3 regions of the Pseudoalteromonas sp. CuT4-3 genome follow, and region 3 is predicted to be linked to each of the others. Evidence: predicted binding sites of a transcription regulator. Region 3 holds the regulator's gene; each other region holds the start of a gene.

Region 1 (5,099 bases), 650 kb from region 3:
TTGTACGTAATGACGACGTACTGATTGCCCACGACGACACGGTTATTATGTCTGGTGATCACGTTATTATGTTTTTAATCGATAAAAAGCATATCAACGTAGTAGAAAAGCTATTCCAAGTTAGCGCTATATTTTTATAGTTAAACACAAAAAAGCCGCTGACTAAGGCGGCTTTAGTGGAGTATGTTTTTTAATGCTAGGCAACCCTGCTTAGCAGCTTACTAATTACTGTACTTTTGAAAACTCTTGCTCAGAAATTTCACCATTACCATCAGTATCTAGCTGGTCAAAAATTTTCACTAGCTGTGAATTTACCTGCGCTTCTTGCTTTGAAATTGCACCATCACCATCGGCATCAAACGAGGCAAAGTCGACTGCAGCATACGCCGCTGATGAAGAAGCTAATACGATAACGGCAAGTGCTGTATTTAATGTTTTCATAGTTGTGTCCTAATTAAGTGGAAATCCTTTTCTAAGATCCATGGGTTTAAAAATTAACTAAAAAGTGCTTTTGCCAATTTGCATTATTAAGTTTTAATGCACATTGGATTAGAGCAAATGACTCTTCGCTAAGTGAACATGCGCTGTCCTGCGCTCAATTGGCAAAGATCATCACACCCTAGTATTTAGAGAACTCTTGCTTTGAAAGCTCACCATTTCCGTCGGTATCAAGCTCAACAAACTCAGCCATTAAATCCGCATCAACCGATGCCTCAGCTTGGCTAATGGCACCATTGCCATCTACATCTAGCGTGTCAAAATCAGTCCCTGCAAATGCAGCAGAAGAAGAGGCAATAGCCATAAATGCGAGTGCTTTATTTAAATGCTTCATAATTTAATCCTTCAATATAAACAAATTAGTTAAGTTCACTACGTGGTGTACGCAATCCTTGTAATCCTTTTTCGTAAGCTCCCTTGCCTACTTAGGTTGTCATTGGCAACTCAGGATTGTTACCACACTTTAAGCTTCTGAAAATTCTTCTTTTGATAGCTCACCATCTTGGTCAGTATCTAATTCTGAGAACATGCTCATCAGTTTTGCATCAATTGATGCCTCTGATTTGCTAATCGTGCCGCTGCCATCTACATCTAACGTATCAAAATCGGTTGCTGCAAATGCCGCTGATGATGAAGCAAGGGCGATAAGTGCTAAAGTTTTATTAATGCTTTTCATAATATAATTCCTTCAAGTATATGTGTGCGATTAAGTGTTTTACTTTAAATCACGTTATTGTTCAGTACAGCCAGACTATTACAACTTGAATGCCAAGTTTTAAAAGTTCATTAATTTCAATCAGTTAAAAGAGTGCTTGGCTATTTTTGATAAATTTGCGGGGGTTTTATGTTGCAAACTAGCAACAAAGGGTAAAGCTAAGTTTTTAAATACAATAAAAACAGCTAGTTACATAAGAGAAAAAAGCTACAATTTTCGGCGTAAATTGTAAGGATGGAGATTTATCGAAAAAAGAGACTAAATTTTAGCCGTGAGGGGGAGCTAACGTATTAAAATAACTCACTCGTAAAACTAATCTATACAGCTGATTTTTATAGAAAATAAAAATTATTTTGTGAAGTTTTAAAAAATATGACTGCCACTCAAATAAAAAATGGCCATTTGTTGCTATTAAGCGAAAGTGCTTATTCTAATGGCAACTCAAGCATTGCGGGATCGATAAAGTGCTCTTTCATAAATGCCTTCATTTCATCTTCACTGGCTAAAAGTTTAATACCACAATTAACTCCCGCGGCGTGTTCTTTTACACTGCATATTTCGCCAGTAAATGCTTTATTGTTGGTATCAACCGTCACCGTGCATTGCATATCTTTAATATTTTCATCGTTTTGATCGCCGCGGACATCAAACATCACCCCGGTAAGCGAGATGTCTTTAATCACCCCTTCAAGTACTCTATCGTCACTTAGAGTTAATTTTGCAGGTAATAAGGTAGGTATGCGTGTTTGCGCGCGCAGTGCAAATAACTGCACTTGCGTAGGGTAATTAATAAAAATGAGCCTAGCAGGGTGTGAGGCAACCGACATAAGCTGCTGCCTAAATGCTATTACTTGGCCGCCACTGCCTTCTATAACCGCTCTTACCACCACCATTACACCATCACGTAGGTAATCACTTGCAGCAGGTAAACGCTTTGAACTTGGGTAATTTAAAATAATAAATTTATTTTCTAGCAAGCCAATAAACTCTGTTTTTACGCGTTTACTACTGGTAGGCGTAACAATTTCCAAGTCGACCAATCGCCCTGTTGTTAACTGGTGTAATTTATCTAAATTAGAATGTGGCATGCCTGTTCCTAAGCATCATTTTTATATTATTACCCACGCCAAAAGGTCGGCGTAAATAGCACGAGTAAGGTGAAAATTTCTAAGCGACCAAATACCATGGCAATGGTTAATAGCCATTTGGCACCATCGCTCACCGCCCCATAATGCGAGGCAACATCACCTAAGCCTGGGCCTAAATTATTTAAACACGCCGCCGTAGCAGAGAACGCGGTAATGTTGTCCATGCCGGTTCCCATTAGTGCCAGCATTATAATAATAAACACCAATGCGTACGCTGAGAAAAACCCCCAAACCGCTTCAACTACTTTATCGGGCAGGGCTTTACGACCAAGCTTAATAGAGTATATAGCACGTGGGTGCACTAAGCGGTTAAGCTCACGTATGCCTTGTAGGTAAAGTAAAAACACGCGTACAACTTTCATACCGCCACCGGTTGAACCTGCACAGCCACCTATAAAGCTCGAAAAAATAAGCAATATAGGTAAAAACAGCGGCCAAGTAGAAAAGTTATCGGTGGCAAAACCGGCTGTGGTACTCATAGACACCGCCTGAAATAAGGCCTGATCGAGGGTTTCATCGCCATCGGCAAATATTTCGTTAGATGAGAGCACCGTAAAACAAATCACCACCAGCGCTAACTGTATCAGTAAAAAAACTTTAAATTCAGGGTCACGAATGTATACCTGAATATTACGACTCGCTACCGCCGCGTAATGCAGTGAAAAGTTAACCGCAGCAATAATTAAAAAGAAAACACATATAAAGTTAATAACAGGGCTATCAAAGTGCCCTATTGAGGCATCGTAAGTAGAAAAACCGCCAATCGCCACTGTAGAAAACGCATGGCATATAGCATCAAACCACTCCATACCTGCCGCCCAATACGCCAACATACAGGTTACCGTTAACGACACATAAATGTACCAAAGGTGCTTTGCGGTATCGGCAATGCGGGGGGTCATTTTTGAATCTTTTACTGGGCCTGGGATCTCAGCTCGGTATAACTGCATGCCACCGACCCCAAGCATGGGCAGAATAGCAACAGCAAGTACAATGATACCCATACCGCCAAACCACTGTAATTGCTGGCGATAAAACAAAACAGACTTAGGCAGGTATTCAATTCCGGTAAGTACAGTGGCCCCAGTGGTTGTAAGGCCAGAAAAGGCCTCAAACACCGCATCGGCCATAGACAAATTAGGTTCTTGTAAGAAAATCAGCGGTAACGATGCAAACGCCCCTAGTACCAGCCAAAACAGTACAACAATTAAAAAGCCTTCGCGTGCTTTTAAGTCGCCGTTTTCATGCCTGTTTGGGTAATAAGCTGTTAAACCAATAACCACACTAAATATAAACGCTAATACAAAAGGAACACCACCACCATCTTTATAAAATAAAGACACCACCGCAGGCGGCACCATGGTAATACTAAACAGCGCAACAAGTTGGCCAAGGATTTTTATGATGGTACGAAATTGCATGTAGCTTATCGCTTTTATTATTAGTAAATATAAGTGTGTAAGTTATTGTCTTACTCTTTGATAGTTAACTCAACTACGCCATGGCTTAAATCAAAAATATCTTTAATGGCCTGTTTTGCTTGGCGGCTATCAATAGTAATAACCCATTCAATATTAGCAGTAAATTGTTTTTCTATATTAAGTACTTGATAATTGGTTTTTAACAATTGCTCTATTGCGCCCTGCATGCTGTATTCGCTTTGGCCTACAATCTCGATACTCGGTACTTTAGTCACCGTTTTTAGCTGCGAAAGTGCATTATTAAGCGACCCACCATAGGCACGTACTAACCCACCGGTGCCCAGCTTTATACCGCCAAAATAACGGGTGACAACCGCAGTAATTTCGCCAAGTCCAGAACCCACCAGCACATTAAGCATGGGCTTTCCTGCGGTACCATTTGGCTCGCCATCATCAGAAAAACCATAAACATGGCTTCCGCCTGGGTTACCCGCTACGTGCGCCCAACAATTATGGCGAGCATCTGGGTACTTTTCTTCAATGCTTTTAATAAATTCTTTAGCAGCCTCTAGGTCTGGCGTATGCGCAATATGAACTATAAAGGTGCTTTTTTTAATTTCTTCTTGATGAAACACATCATCGGCGGGGTATTTATATTCAGACATAATTAAAGCTTAATTAAAAATGGGGCCAAAAGGCCCCTTTGCATTCGCGTATTTTAGCGCGTATTGGCGAGCTCGTCTTTATTAGCTTAGTCGAGCGCTAAGTCACGAGTCATATTTTCTAGGCTGTCTTCGTGAACAATAATATTGTCTTCAATACGAATACCGCCGTATGGTTTTAACGACTCAATTTTTTCCCAGTTAATAAACTGCTTACTGTCGGTTTGCGCTAAATCACCTAATAATGAGTCTATAAAGTAAAGCCCTGGCTCAATAGTAAACACTTGGTTTTTCTCTATTTTACGAGTACAACGCAAGAATGGGTGCCCTTCTGGCGATGGCTGGTGGGTGCCTTTATCATCACGCATAAAGCCGCCCATATCGTGCACTTGTAAGCCAAGGTGATGGCCCAAGCCATGAGGGAAAAATGTTGAGGTAATTTTACGTTCCACAATTTCTGTTGCTGGTAAGTTTACAATATTGAAGTCGCTAAGAATTTGCGCAATACGGTTATGACAATCAACGTGTAAATCGCCATATAACATGCCTGGCTTTAATGCGTTGCCTAACTCAATTTGTATTGCCGTCATAGTTTGTACTAGCTCAGCAAATTCGCCCTGCTTTTTAAAATCGTACGTACGGGTTATATCTGCGG
Region 2 (5,099 bases), 1.3 Mb from region 3:
TATGTAAGCGAGCAAGAAAAACAGCTAAACGATGTAGCGGCGCTGGTAAAAGGTGATAGCGCATCGGTACTTGAAAAAGTAACTGCGCTTCTTGAAAAGTCTAAAGGCCTTGAAAAGCAAATTGCACAGCTTAACGATAAACTAGCCAGTGCAGCGGGCGCGTCTTTACTTGATTCGATTGTTGAAATTAATGGCGTTAAGCTATTAGTGGCAAACGTTGAAGGAACTGAATCTAAAGCGCTTCGAGGTATGGTTGACGATCTTAAAAACAAGATTGGCTCAGGTGTTATTGCACTGGGTGTTGCCAGCGGCGAAAAAGTAAGCCTAATTGCCGGTGTAACGAAAGATTTAACCGGTAAAGTTAAAGCCGGTGAGCTTGTAAACCACATGGCAGGCCAAGTAGGCGGCAAAGGGGGCGGTCGTCCTGATATGGCACAAGCGGGTGGTTCACAGCCTGAAAACCTAAACGCCGCGCTTGAAAGCGTGACTGCCTGGGTAAGTGAGAAAGTTTAAGCTTACGTGGCACTTATTGTCCAAAAGTTTGGCGGCACTTCGGTTGGCTCTATTGAGCGAATAGAAGCGGTCGCCGACCTTGTTGTTAAAACTAAGCAGCAAGGTCATCAAGTGGTTGTGGTTCTTTCGGCCATGTCGGGAGAAACCAACCGCTTAATTAACCTCGCCAAGCAAATAGATACTCGCCCGAGTAGCCGAGAATTAGACGTACTTATTAGCACTGGAGAACAGGTTTCTGTTTCGCTCCTTGCTATGGCTATTATAAAACGTGGCCATTCGGCTGTAAGCCTACTAGCCGATCAGGTTAATATTCAAACCGATAACATGTTTGGTAAAGCCCGTATTGAAGAGGTTGCTGCGACGCGTTTAAAGCATGAGCTTGAGCATAATCGGGTTGCGATTATTGCCGGTTTTCAGGGGCGCGATGTAGAGGGCAATATTACAACCCTTGGACGCGGCGGCACCGATACCTCTGCGGTAGAAATAGCCGCGGCAATAAAAGCCGATGAATGTCAGATCTATACCGACGTTGATGGCGTATACACTACTGATCCTCGTGTAGAACCAAACGCGCAGCGAATGCGCCATATAACGTTTGCGGAAATGCTAGAGCTGGCAAGCTTAGGCGCAAAAGTATTGCATATTCGTGCTGTTGAGTCTGCTGGTAATCATAAAATGCCGCTAAGGGTGCTTTCGAGTTTTGAGCCCGATGAAGGAACGCTAATAAGTTTTGAGGAGAGCGATATGCCAACTAAGGTTGTGTCGGGGATTGCGTTTAATCGTGACGAATGCTTGATAAAGGTACATGGCGTACCATACTGTGTTCATTCTCTTACAAAAATTTTGAAACTTTTTGCAGAAAATGGCATCGAAATAGATATGATTAGTCAAGTTAATCATAACTTTGAAAAAATAGACTATGCTTTTACTGTGCATTCAAATGACTATTTGCAAGCACACGATTTACTAACTCAACAACAGGTAAATCTGCAGGCTGATAGCATTTCTAGTGATACAACAGTTGCAAAAGTGTCGGCTGTTGGCATAGGAATGAAGTCTCACAGTAGTGTAGCGCATCAATTTTTTGATGCATTGGCGCAAGAAGGCATACACATAGTTTTAGTATCGACGTCTGAAATCAAGGTATCGGTTTTAATTGACGAGAAGTATTTAGAACTAGCAGTAAGAGCGTTACACTCAGAATTTTTAACAGAAAATGGATAGTTTGGGAGTTTTTACTTACTTTTCAATCAATTTTTCATTAAAATGGTCAAGCGGAATCTTATAATTTATTGGAACATGGGAGCAAGAGAATGCTAATACTAACTCGTAGAGTAGGTGAAACCCTAATGATTGGTGACGAAGTAACTGTTACTGTATTAGGTGTTAAAGGAAATCAAGTTCGAATTGGTGTTAACGCACCTAAAGACGTTTCAGTGCATCGTGAAGAGATTTACATGCGTATACAAGCTGAAAAGTCTAACCCTAATCCGGGCAATGCTTAATCAACACGTATACTTAGCTGAGTAATGCACTTAGCTATACCAAAAGCCACTCACTGAGTGGCTTTTTTGTTTATAAAATCGCGCATTTCATCGGTTAATACACTGCTAGAAATATATTGCATACCTTTATTATGGTGCACTAAGTAGCCGTGGTTGGTTTTAATAATATGGGTTATTTCTGCCCACTTAAATGTATGGCTTTTATAGTGGTTTTCGGTGCTAATAGCGTCATCGGTAAACGAAAGAGTAACCGTTGAGCCCGAAGCACGACTAAACATTTGGCGCGTAACCCACCAAGGCCTGCGGTAATAAAAGGCAACGCATTCTAATACACCTAGCATTATTAAAAATGTACCTAGGTAATGATCGTCCATAGCGTAAATACTAATTAAACCTAAGCACACCAGTAATGCCAGCAAAAAATACTTTGGCTTGGCTGCTTTACTATAAGAGTGGGACTCGTCAAAGCATTCGTAGTAGTAGGGTTTATCGAGTGTGTAAGTGGTGGTCAGTGCCATAATTGCTAATAAGTAATAGTTTTCGCTATTTTAACAAGCTAGCGTAAAAATCACACCCGTTAATGTAGGCTATGCATTATAAGAGTTAGAAGCCGCTTTTTATTAGCGCACAAAAAAACGGCTTATTAAAAGCCGTTTTTTACGTTACCAAACAGATTAACAGTTAGTTTCTTCTGCGTTAACGCCTTCTTTTACATTTTCACATGCATCTTCAACAGAGTTTTGCACGTCAGTTACTGCTTCATCAATACGCTCACCTGCTTCTTCTGCGTGGTTGTCTTCACAACCCATCATAAAGAAACCTGCAAATACGGCGATTAGTGCTGCTTTTAAAGTTGTTGAGTTCATAATGTAATTCCTTGTATATGTTGATTGTTTAGTGTTTTAAGTATGTTAGTAGCTACCTGGGCGATTTACCGCGCAGCGCACCTGAAACTAAAGAAATCACTAAAAGTACTAAAAAGATAAAGAATATAATTTTTGCTATACCAGCTGCGGCACCTGCGATACCACCAAAACCTAACACTGCAGCGATTAAAGCAATAACTAAAAATGTAATTGTCCAGCGTAACATTGTTTTCTCCTTGGTTATCAAATTCGTTCGAAAGTAATAATGCCAGTTGCGTGCCAGAGTTTAATTTTATTAATTTTCAATATGTTATGTTTTTTGAGCGAGAGTTGTAAATTTAGGATTGGTAAGTTTTACGTTTAACGATGTAACTTATTCACACTATTGTAAAGAGAGTGAAAAAATAAATATTTTTTGCGCGCTTCTTTACTAGTCCTGGTAAGACCAATTTACATTTTAGCCCAAGCTGATTTTTTACCTGCCGTTTAACTTACTATTTTTTATAGTTTTTAAGTTTTTTTGGGTTTAACCATATAACCTTTGCCTATAACGGTTATTTTTATCATCTATATCTAAGCTAATTTAACCCTGTATTAGCTATGTTAACTATTGTGACTGTATGTTAGTTTAATTTTAATTGGTTTTACCAATTGACAGGTGGTGGACAAAGTTAAAAGTTTTGTTATCATTCGGTGAATAATTATTTAAATAAAGCGGTTTTTTATATCGCTATATAGTGCAGGGGGAGAAAAATGGATATAGGAGCTGTACTCACAACCGCAGGTAGCTTGATGCTGACGGGCATGGTGGGCGTGTTTGTATTTCTTTCAATATTGATTGGTGCTGTGTCACTCATGTCTAAATTGGTTGCTCGTTTTGACGAGGCTGAAGTTGCAATACCGGTTAAATCACCATCTTTAAAATCTCAAGGTGTGCCAAACGAGCACATCGCTGCTATTAGTGCTGCCATTGCTCAGTACAAATCAAATAATAAATAAGAGGCACACATGGCTAAATTAAAATTAACAGAACTTGTTTTACGCGATGCTCATCAGTCTTTACTTGCAACCCGTATGCGCTTAGATGACATGCTACCTATTGCTAGCAAACTTGATGATGCCGGTTATTGGTCTATTGAGTCGTGGGGCGGCGCTACGTTTGACTCGTGTATTCGTTATTTAGGTGAAGATCCGTGGGAGCGTATTCGTGCCCTTAAAAAAGCAATGCCGAATACTAAACAGCAAATGCTATTACGTGGGCAAAATTTATTGGGTTACCGCCACTATGCCGATGACGTGGTAGAAAAGTTTGTAGAGCGTGCCCACAAAAATGGTGTAGATGTATTTCGTATTTTTGACGCCATGAACGATGTGCGTAACTTAGAAACGGCAATTAAAGCGGCTGTAAAAGTAGGAGCACACGCACAAGGCACTATTTCTTATACTGTAAGCCCTGTGCATACCCTTGATATGTGGTTAACCCTTGCAAAACAGCTAGAGGATTTAGGTTGTCACTCTATTTGTATTAAAGATATGGCAGGCTTATTAAAACCATACGATGCAGAGCAACTTATTAAAGGGCTAAAAGAAACCGTTTCTATCCCTATTGCTATGCAGTGCCATGCAACCACAGGTTTAAGTACAGCTACGTATCAAAAAGCCATTGATGCAGGCATTGATATGCTTGATACCGCAATTTCTTCAATGAGTATGACTTACGGTCATTCAGCTACAGAAACCATTGTAGCGATTGTTGAAGGTACGCCCCGCGATACCGAATTAGATTTAAACCAGCTAGAAGAAATAGCGGCTTATTTTAGAGATGTACGTAAAAAGTACGCTGCCTTTGAGGGGAGCCTTAAAGGTGTTGATGGCCGTATTTTACTCGCACAAGTACCTGGTGGCATGTTAACCAACATGGAAAACCAACTCAAAGAGCAAGGCGCAGCAGATAAGCTAAATGAAGTATTACTTGAGATCCCACGCGTGCGTGAAGATTTAGGTTTTATTCCGCTAGTTACTCCTACATCGCAAATTGTAGGCACACAAGCAGTACTAAATGTGCTTACGGGTGAGCGTTATAAAACAATTACCAAAGAAACCGCCGGTGTTTTAAAAGGCGAGTATGGTTTAACACCTGCACCTATGAACAAAGAGCTGCAAGAGCGAGTGCTTGATGGCAGTGAGGTTATTACGTGTCGCCCTGCAGATAATA
Region 3 (5,099 bases):
AAGCATAAAATCCCATTGCCAAAGCGCAATTACACTGGCTATAAGTATTGACCAAATAACCCCGTTTAATGCGCCTATCGCCAGCTCTTTAGCCATTAAAAATCGTTGGTTAGTTTGGTTAATATGGCCCACGGCAATACCGCGAATAACCAGAGTTAAAGATTGGCTACCTGCTACACCACCCATTGAGGGTACAATGCCATTGAGTACAGCTAAAATAGGTAATATATCTAAGGTGCTTTCAAAAAAGCTGGCCACAAAGGCGGCAGCTAAGGCTGTGAGTAAGTTAACGCCAAGCCATACTGAGCGTTTTTTTGAGCTTTTTAAAACAGGTGCAAAGGTGTCTTCTTCATCATCAAGACCGGCAAGGCTTAATAAGCTGTGCTCTGCATCTTCACGAATAACATCAACAATATCATCAATGGTGACACGTCCAAGCAGGTGGGCGTTATCATCGACTACAGGGGCCGATATCCAGTTGTGGCGCTCAAATAGCTGAGCAACTTCACTTTCATCCATCGAAATAGGGATAGACTCACAGTCTTCATCCATTAAATCTTGAACAATTTTTTCAGGCGGATTAGTTAACAGTGTACTAAGTGATAATGCACCTAAAAAACAGTTATGTTTATCAACAACGTATAAATCATCGGTGCCCTCTGGCAGCTCACCGCGTAGCCTAATATAACGCAGCACAACATCAAGTGTAACGTCTGGGCGAATGGTCACCGTATCGGTGTTCATTAGCGCGCCTGCAGAGCGCTCTTGGTAAGATAAAGCCTGTGTAGCGCGTTCGCGGTCTTGCGTATCCATAGCGCTAACCACATCTTTGTACACGGTGTCAGGTAGGCTACGCAGGACTTCACCTAAATCATCGTGGCCCATATCCTCAGTGGCCGCGGCAATATGCTCAGGTTCCATTTGTGCAATTATGCCTAAACGTACATCTTCAGAGAGCTCTTCTAGCACATCCCCTTGCACATCTGGGTCAACCAGTTGCCAAAGCATGCGTCTAATTTTATGCGGAGAGGATTCAAGCAGCAGTGCTGTATCACAAGGTGCTGTTTTTGCTAGCATGCGTCTTACTTGAACAAATTGCCCACTATTAAGTGATTTAGTCACTTGTTTTAGTTGCTGTAGTGGATAGTCTTGTTCAAACGCTTCTGGCATTGGCATCCTAAATATTTTTGTGTAATGGAAAGGTGTTTAGTAAGCGGAGTTGCCCACTGTCATTTTCTTTATTTTTTGTGCTAAACCCAATGCTGGGACTAAATTAGTGTTTAAAATTAAGCAACCAAATTTAGCAGGGCATGGCTTTATTACCCTAAATTAAAGCACTAAATTAGGCGAGTCGGAATACCCTAATTTACTAAATCTTTATAGTCTGGCCTGATAAGTCTTTAACTTATAAGGCTATGGTGCTTTAAATTATTCTTGTTCGTTAAATCGTTGTGCAATTAATTGCCCAACCGCATGCAAAGCTTGCTCTGAATCAGGGCCTTCACAGACTACTTTAACTTCTTTACCTTTACTGCTTTCAAGTAGCATTAAAGCTAATACGCTGTCGCCTGCGGCTTCTTTATCATCTTGGTGTAAGGTGATTTTAGCATCAAACTGCACAGCTAATTGCGCAAGGACCGTTGCCGCTCTGGCGTGTAAGCCTAATTTATTTTTTATTAAAAATGTGTCTTCACAGCGCATAAATTACTATACCTAAACTGAACAGGTTATTATTTTAAGGTTACTTTTCTTGCTCACGATGACGAATTTTTACATTCGGATGCGTCATAGCAAAGCTCTCACCAATGGCTTGCGCTAAATAAACCGAGCGGTGTTGACCACCAGTACAGCCAATTGCAATAGTGAGGTAACTACGGTTATTGCGCTCTAAGTGTGGCAACCAAGTTTGTACAAAGGTTTGAATTTGCCAAGTGAATTTTTGCACTATGCTGTGATTTGCCAAAAAATCTTTTACTGGTTGATCAAGGCCCGTAAGCGGTTTGAGTTCAGGCTCCCAGTGGGGGTTTGGCAAAAAGCGAGCATCAAAAACATAATCAGCTTCTTTAGGTATGCCGTGTTTAAAGCCAAACGATTCAAACGTTACAATAAGTTGCTTATCTTTTTTACCCAGTATTTTTTCGCGAATTGACTCTGCTAATTGGTGCACACTTAAATCGGTGGTATCAAGCATAAAGTCAGCGCGCGTTACGAGTACATCAAGCAGTTCTTTTTCTTTTTTTATTGCTAAATCAAGCGGCAGCGAATCGATGGATAAAGGGTGTAACCTGCGTGTTTCTGAAAAACGTTTGATCAGTGTTTGATCATCACTATCTAAATAAAACAGTGTGGGTTTAGCAAAGTCAGGAAGGTACTCGAGAATATCGTTAAATTCGTCTTGTTCTTTGGGGATATTACGAACATCTATACTAACGGCTATTTTGTCATAGTTATCTGAAACACTTCGCACTAAAGAGGGCAGTAAGTTGACCGGAATATTATCTACGCAATAATAGCCTAAATCTTCAACCACGCGTAAAGCAACCGACTTACCTGAACCAGAACGGCCGCTTATGATAATTAACTCCATTTATAGCCCTTAGTATTTACTACGATTGATCAACAATTACTTGATACAGCTCTGCATCGGTTTTAGCACTACGCAGCTGTTTACAAAATTCTTTGTTGCTCAGTTTATCAGCTATGGTTGCCAGAGTCTTTAGGTGCTGTTGGTTATCGCCATCTGGTACGATGAGTGCAACAAAAATATCAACAGGGCAGTTATCAATAGCGTCAAAGTTAACAGGCGTGTCGCTAACAAGTACTAAAGCCAGCGGCTCTTCTACGCCACCCATTCTGCCATGAGGGATGGCGATACCCCGGCCAATACCAGTACTGCCTAGCTTTTCTCTACTTGCCAGCGCATTAAGAATATCTTGTTGTGGTAAGTAGGGGAGCTTTTCATGAGCAAGCTCACTGATAAACTCTAAAATTCTTTTTTTACTACTAAAAAGGACCGCAGCTTTGCTGCAGTCCTGGCATACTAATGTACTTAATTTCATAATATTAGTGTCTAGCAAGCTTCTCTTTATGTTTTATGACTTGACGATCGAGCTTGTCAATCAACGAGTCTATAGCGGCATACATATCTTGGTGCTCTGTTGAGGCAAATAAATCTGCGCCACTTACATGAATAGTCGCTTCTGCTTTTTGGTTGAGTTTTTCTACATCGAGAATGACATGCACATTGCTAATATGATCTGAGTGCCTTTCTAGCTTTGCAAATTTATTATTTACATAGTCTCTAAGTGAATCAGTTACTTCTACGTGACGACCAGTTAGGTTTAGTTGCATAAGCATTTCCTCTTTGTTTTTTACGTCTTATATCAAACTCTTTCTCTGATTTGACGGTGGAATAGCTAGCGATTCACGGTATTTTGCTATTGTGCGTCTAGCTACTTTAATTCCTTGCTCTGCCAATATATCCGCAATTTTACTATCACTCAATGGTTTAGCTGAGTTTTCCGCGGCAATTAGCTTTTTAATTAGGGCACGTATTGCGGTTGATGAACACTCGCCGCCGTTTTCAGTGCTTACGTGGCTTGAGAAAAAATACTTAAGCTCAAAAATACCACGTGGCGTATGCATATATTTTTGCGTAGTAACACGCGAAATTGTCGATTCATGCATTTCTACCATTTCAGCAACATCGTTTAAAACCATTGGCTTCATGGCTTCTGGGCCATGTTCAAAAAATGCCTGTTGCTGTTTTACAATACAGTTTGTTACTTTGAGCAGCGTGTCGTTTCTGCTTTCAAGGCTTTTTATAAACCATTTAGCTTCTTGTAAGTGAGAACGAATAAATTGGCTATCACCACTTGATTTAACGGTACGTGACATAGCCGCGTACTGACTATTTACGCGTATTTTTGGCATGCTATCTGGGTTTAGCTCTACCACCCAGCGGCCTTTTATTTTTTTAACCGACACATCTGGTATTACATACTCCGACTCTTCCCTTACTATTGTATCTGCAGGTTTTGGGTTGAGGGTATGTATTAGGGTCATGACCTCTTTAAGCTCGTCTTCTTTAAGCTTAGTCTTTTTCATTAATGTACGATAGTCGCGTGCCGCTAATAGATCAATGTGATCGGTTAAGATCATTTTAGTTTGTTCTATAAAAGGGGTGTCTTTATCAAACTGGTTTAGCTGAATGCACAAGCACTCTTGTAAACTGCGCGCGGCTATACCTACAGGGTCAAATAACTGAATACGCTTTAAAACGGCTTCTATTTCATCAAGTTCAACTTCAACTTCGTCATCGTTTTCTTGGTTAAAGCTCTCTAAAATCTCTTCACAACTTAGCGTTAAAATACCCGAGTCATCTACAGCTTCTACAATGGCAATAGCAATGGCTTCATCAGTTGGGCTAAAAGGAGTAAGCTGAAGCTGCCACATTAAATACTCATGTAGCGTTTCAGTAGAGGCACCTTGATAAATAGACTCATCTTCCGGCATTGGGCCTGAGGATGCCGCAGGGGCTGCGCTCATGTACTCATCCCAAGTTACATCCATTGCCATATCATCGCTAACGGTGTCTTTATTTAAAGCTTCGCCACTGTCTTGCTCGTACTCGCTGGTTGTATCGTCAGCCGATGCGCTTACGGTTACATCATCCGTATCTGCTTTTTGTTCATTTTTTCCAGCCGACTCTTCCGTGTAATCTTGCTCTTCTACTTCTAATAGCGGGTTGCTATCAAGTGCTTCTTGTATTTCTTGCTGGAGATCCAATGTACTGAGCTGCAGCAAGCGAATCGCTTGTTGCAATTGTGGAGTCATTGTAAGTTGCTGGCCCATGCGCAGCTGTAATGATTGCCTCATGTATCTCTAACAATCCTTTTATGTTGTTATAATTAATATTAGCAGATGCTTGTAGGTATGGCTTAAATGTTACAGCCTAAATTGCTCGCCTAAATAAACATCGCGTACAGTTTTGTCATTTAATACGTGTTCTGGGGTGCCAGATGCAATTAGCTCCCCATGAGAAACAATGTAGGCTTTTTCACAAACATCAAGGGTTTCTCTTACATTGTGATCGGTAA

What was found. The regulator sigma-54, encoded in region 3, starts transcription at its own class of promoters, with help from an activator protein. The targets are predictions, from matches to a motif close to GTTGGCACGNNNNTNGNNT.
Region 1: a site for sigma-54 is predicted at 1,253-1,271, ahead of VOI46_RS00085 (EF-hand domain-containing protein). Genes of this name have one in related genera too.
Region 2: a site for sigma-54 is predicted at 3,150-3,168, ahead of VOI46_RS03070 (DUF1328 family protein). Genes of this name have one in related genera too.

What each region holds. Positions count from the first base shown of each region.
Region 1 is NZ_CP142030.1:17,979-23,077, reverse strand. Features, by position in the region: gene trkA (Trk system potassium transporter TrkA) at 1-140, shown strand, start outside; gene VOI46_RS00095 (EF-hand domain-containing protein) at 226-441, opposite strand; gene VOI46_RS00090 (calmodulin-like protein) at 620-832, opposite strand; gene VOI46_RS00085 (EF-hand domain-containing protein) at 962-1,174, opposite strand; gene VOI46_RS00080 (flagellar brake protein) at 1,639-2,301, opposite strand; gene VOI46_RS00075 (TrkH family potassium uptake protein) at 2,331-3,782, opposite strand; gene VOI46_RS00070 (YigZ family protein) at 3,833-4,447, opposite strand; gene pepQ (Xaa-Pro dipeptidase) at 4,534-5,099, opposite strand, start outside.
Region 2 is NZ_CP142030.1:690,870-695,968, forward strand. Features, by position in the region: gene alaS (alanine--tRNA ligase) at 1-513, shown strand, start outside; gene VOI46_RS03050 (aspartate kinase) at 520-1,737, shown strand; gene csrA (carbon storage regulator CsrA) at 1,827-2,018, shown strand; gene VOI46_RS03060 (YcxB family protein) at 2,069-2,536, opposite strand; gene VOI46_RS03065 (hypothetical protein) at 2,693-2,884, opposite strand; gene VOI46_RS03070 (DUF1328 family protein) at 2,937-3,110, opposite strand; gene VOI46_RS03075 (OadG family transporter subunit) at 3,638-3,883, shown strand; gene oadA (sodium-extruding oxaloacetate decarboxylase subunit alpha) at 3,893-5,099, shown strand, end outside.
Region 3 is NZ_CP142030.1:3,033,159-3,038,257, reverse strand. Features, by position in the region: gene mgtE (magnesium transporter) at 1-1,170, opposite strand, end outside; gene VOI46_RS14050 (HPr family phosphocarrier protein) at 1,429-1,701, opposite strand; gene rapZ (RNase adapter RapZ) at 1,742-2,587, opposite strand; gene VOI46_RS14040 (PTS sugar transporter subunit IIA) at 2,607-3,059, opposite strand; gene hpf (ribosome hibernation promoting factor) at 3,064-3,351, opposite strand; gene VOI46_RS14030 (RNA polymerase factor sigma-54) at 3,379-4,878, opposite strand; gene lptB (LPS export ABC transporter ATP-binding protein) at 4,948-5,099, opposite strand, start outside.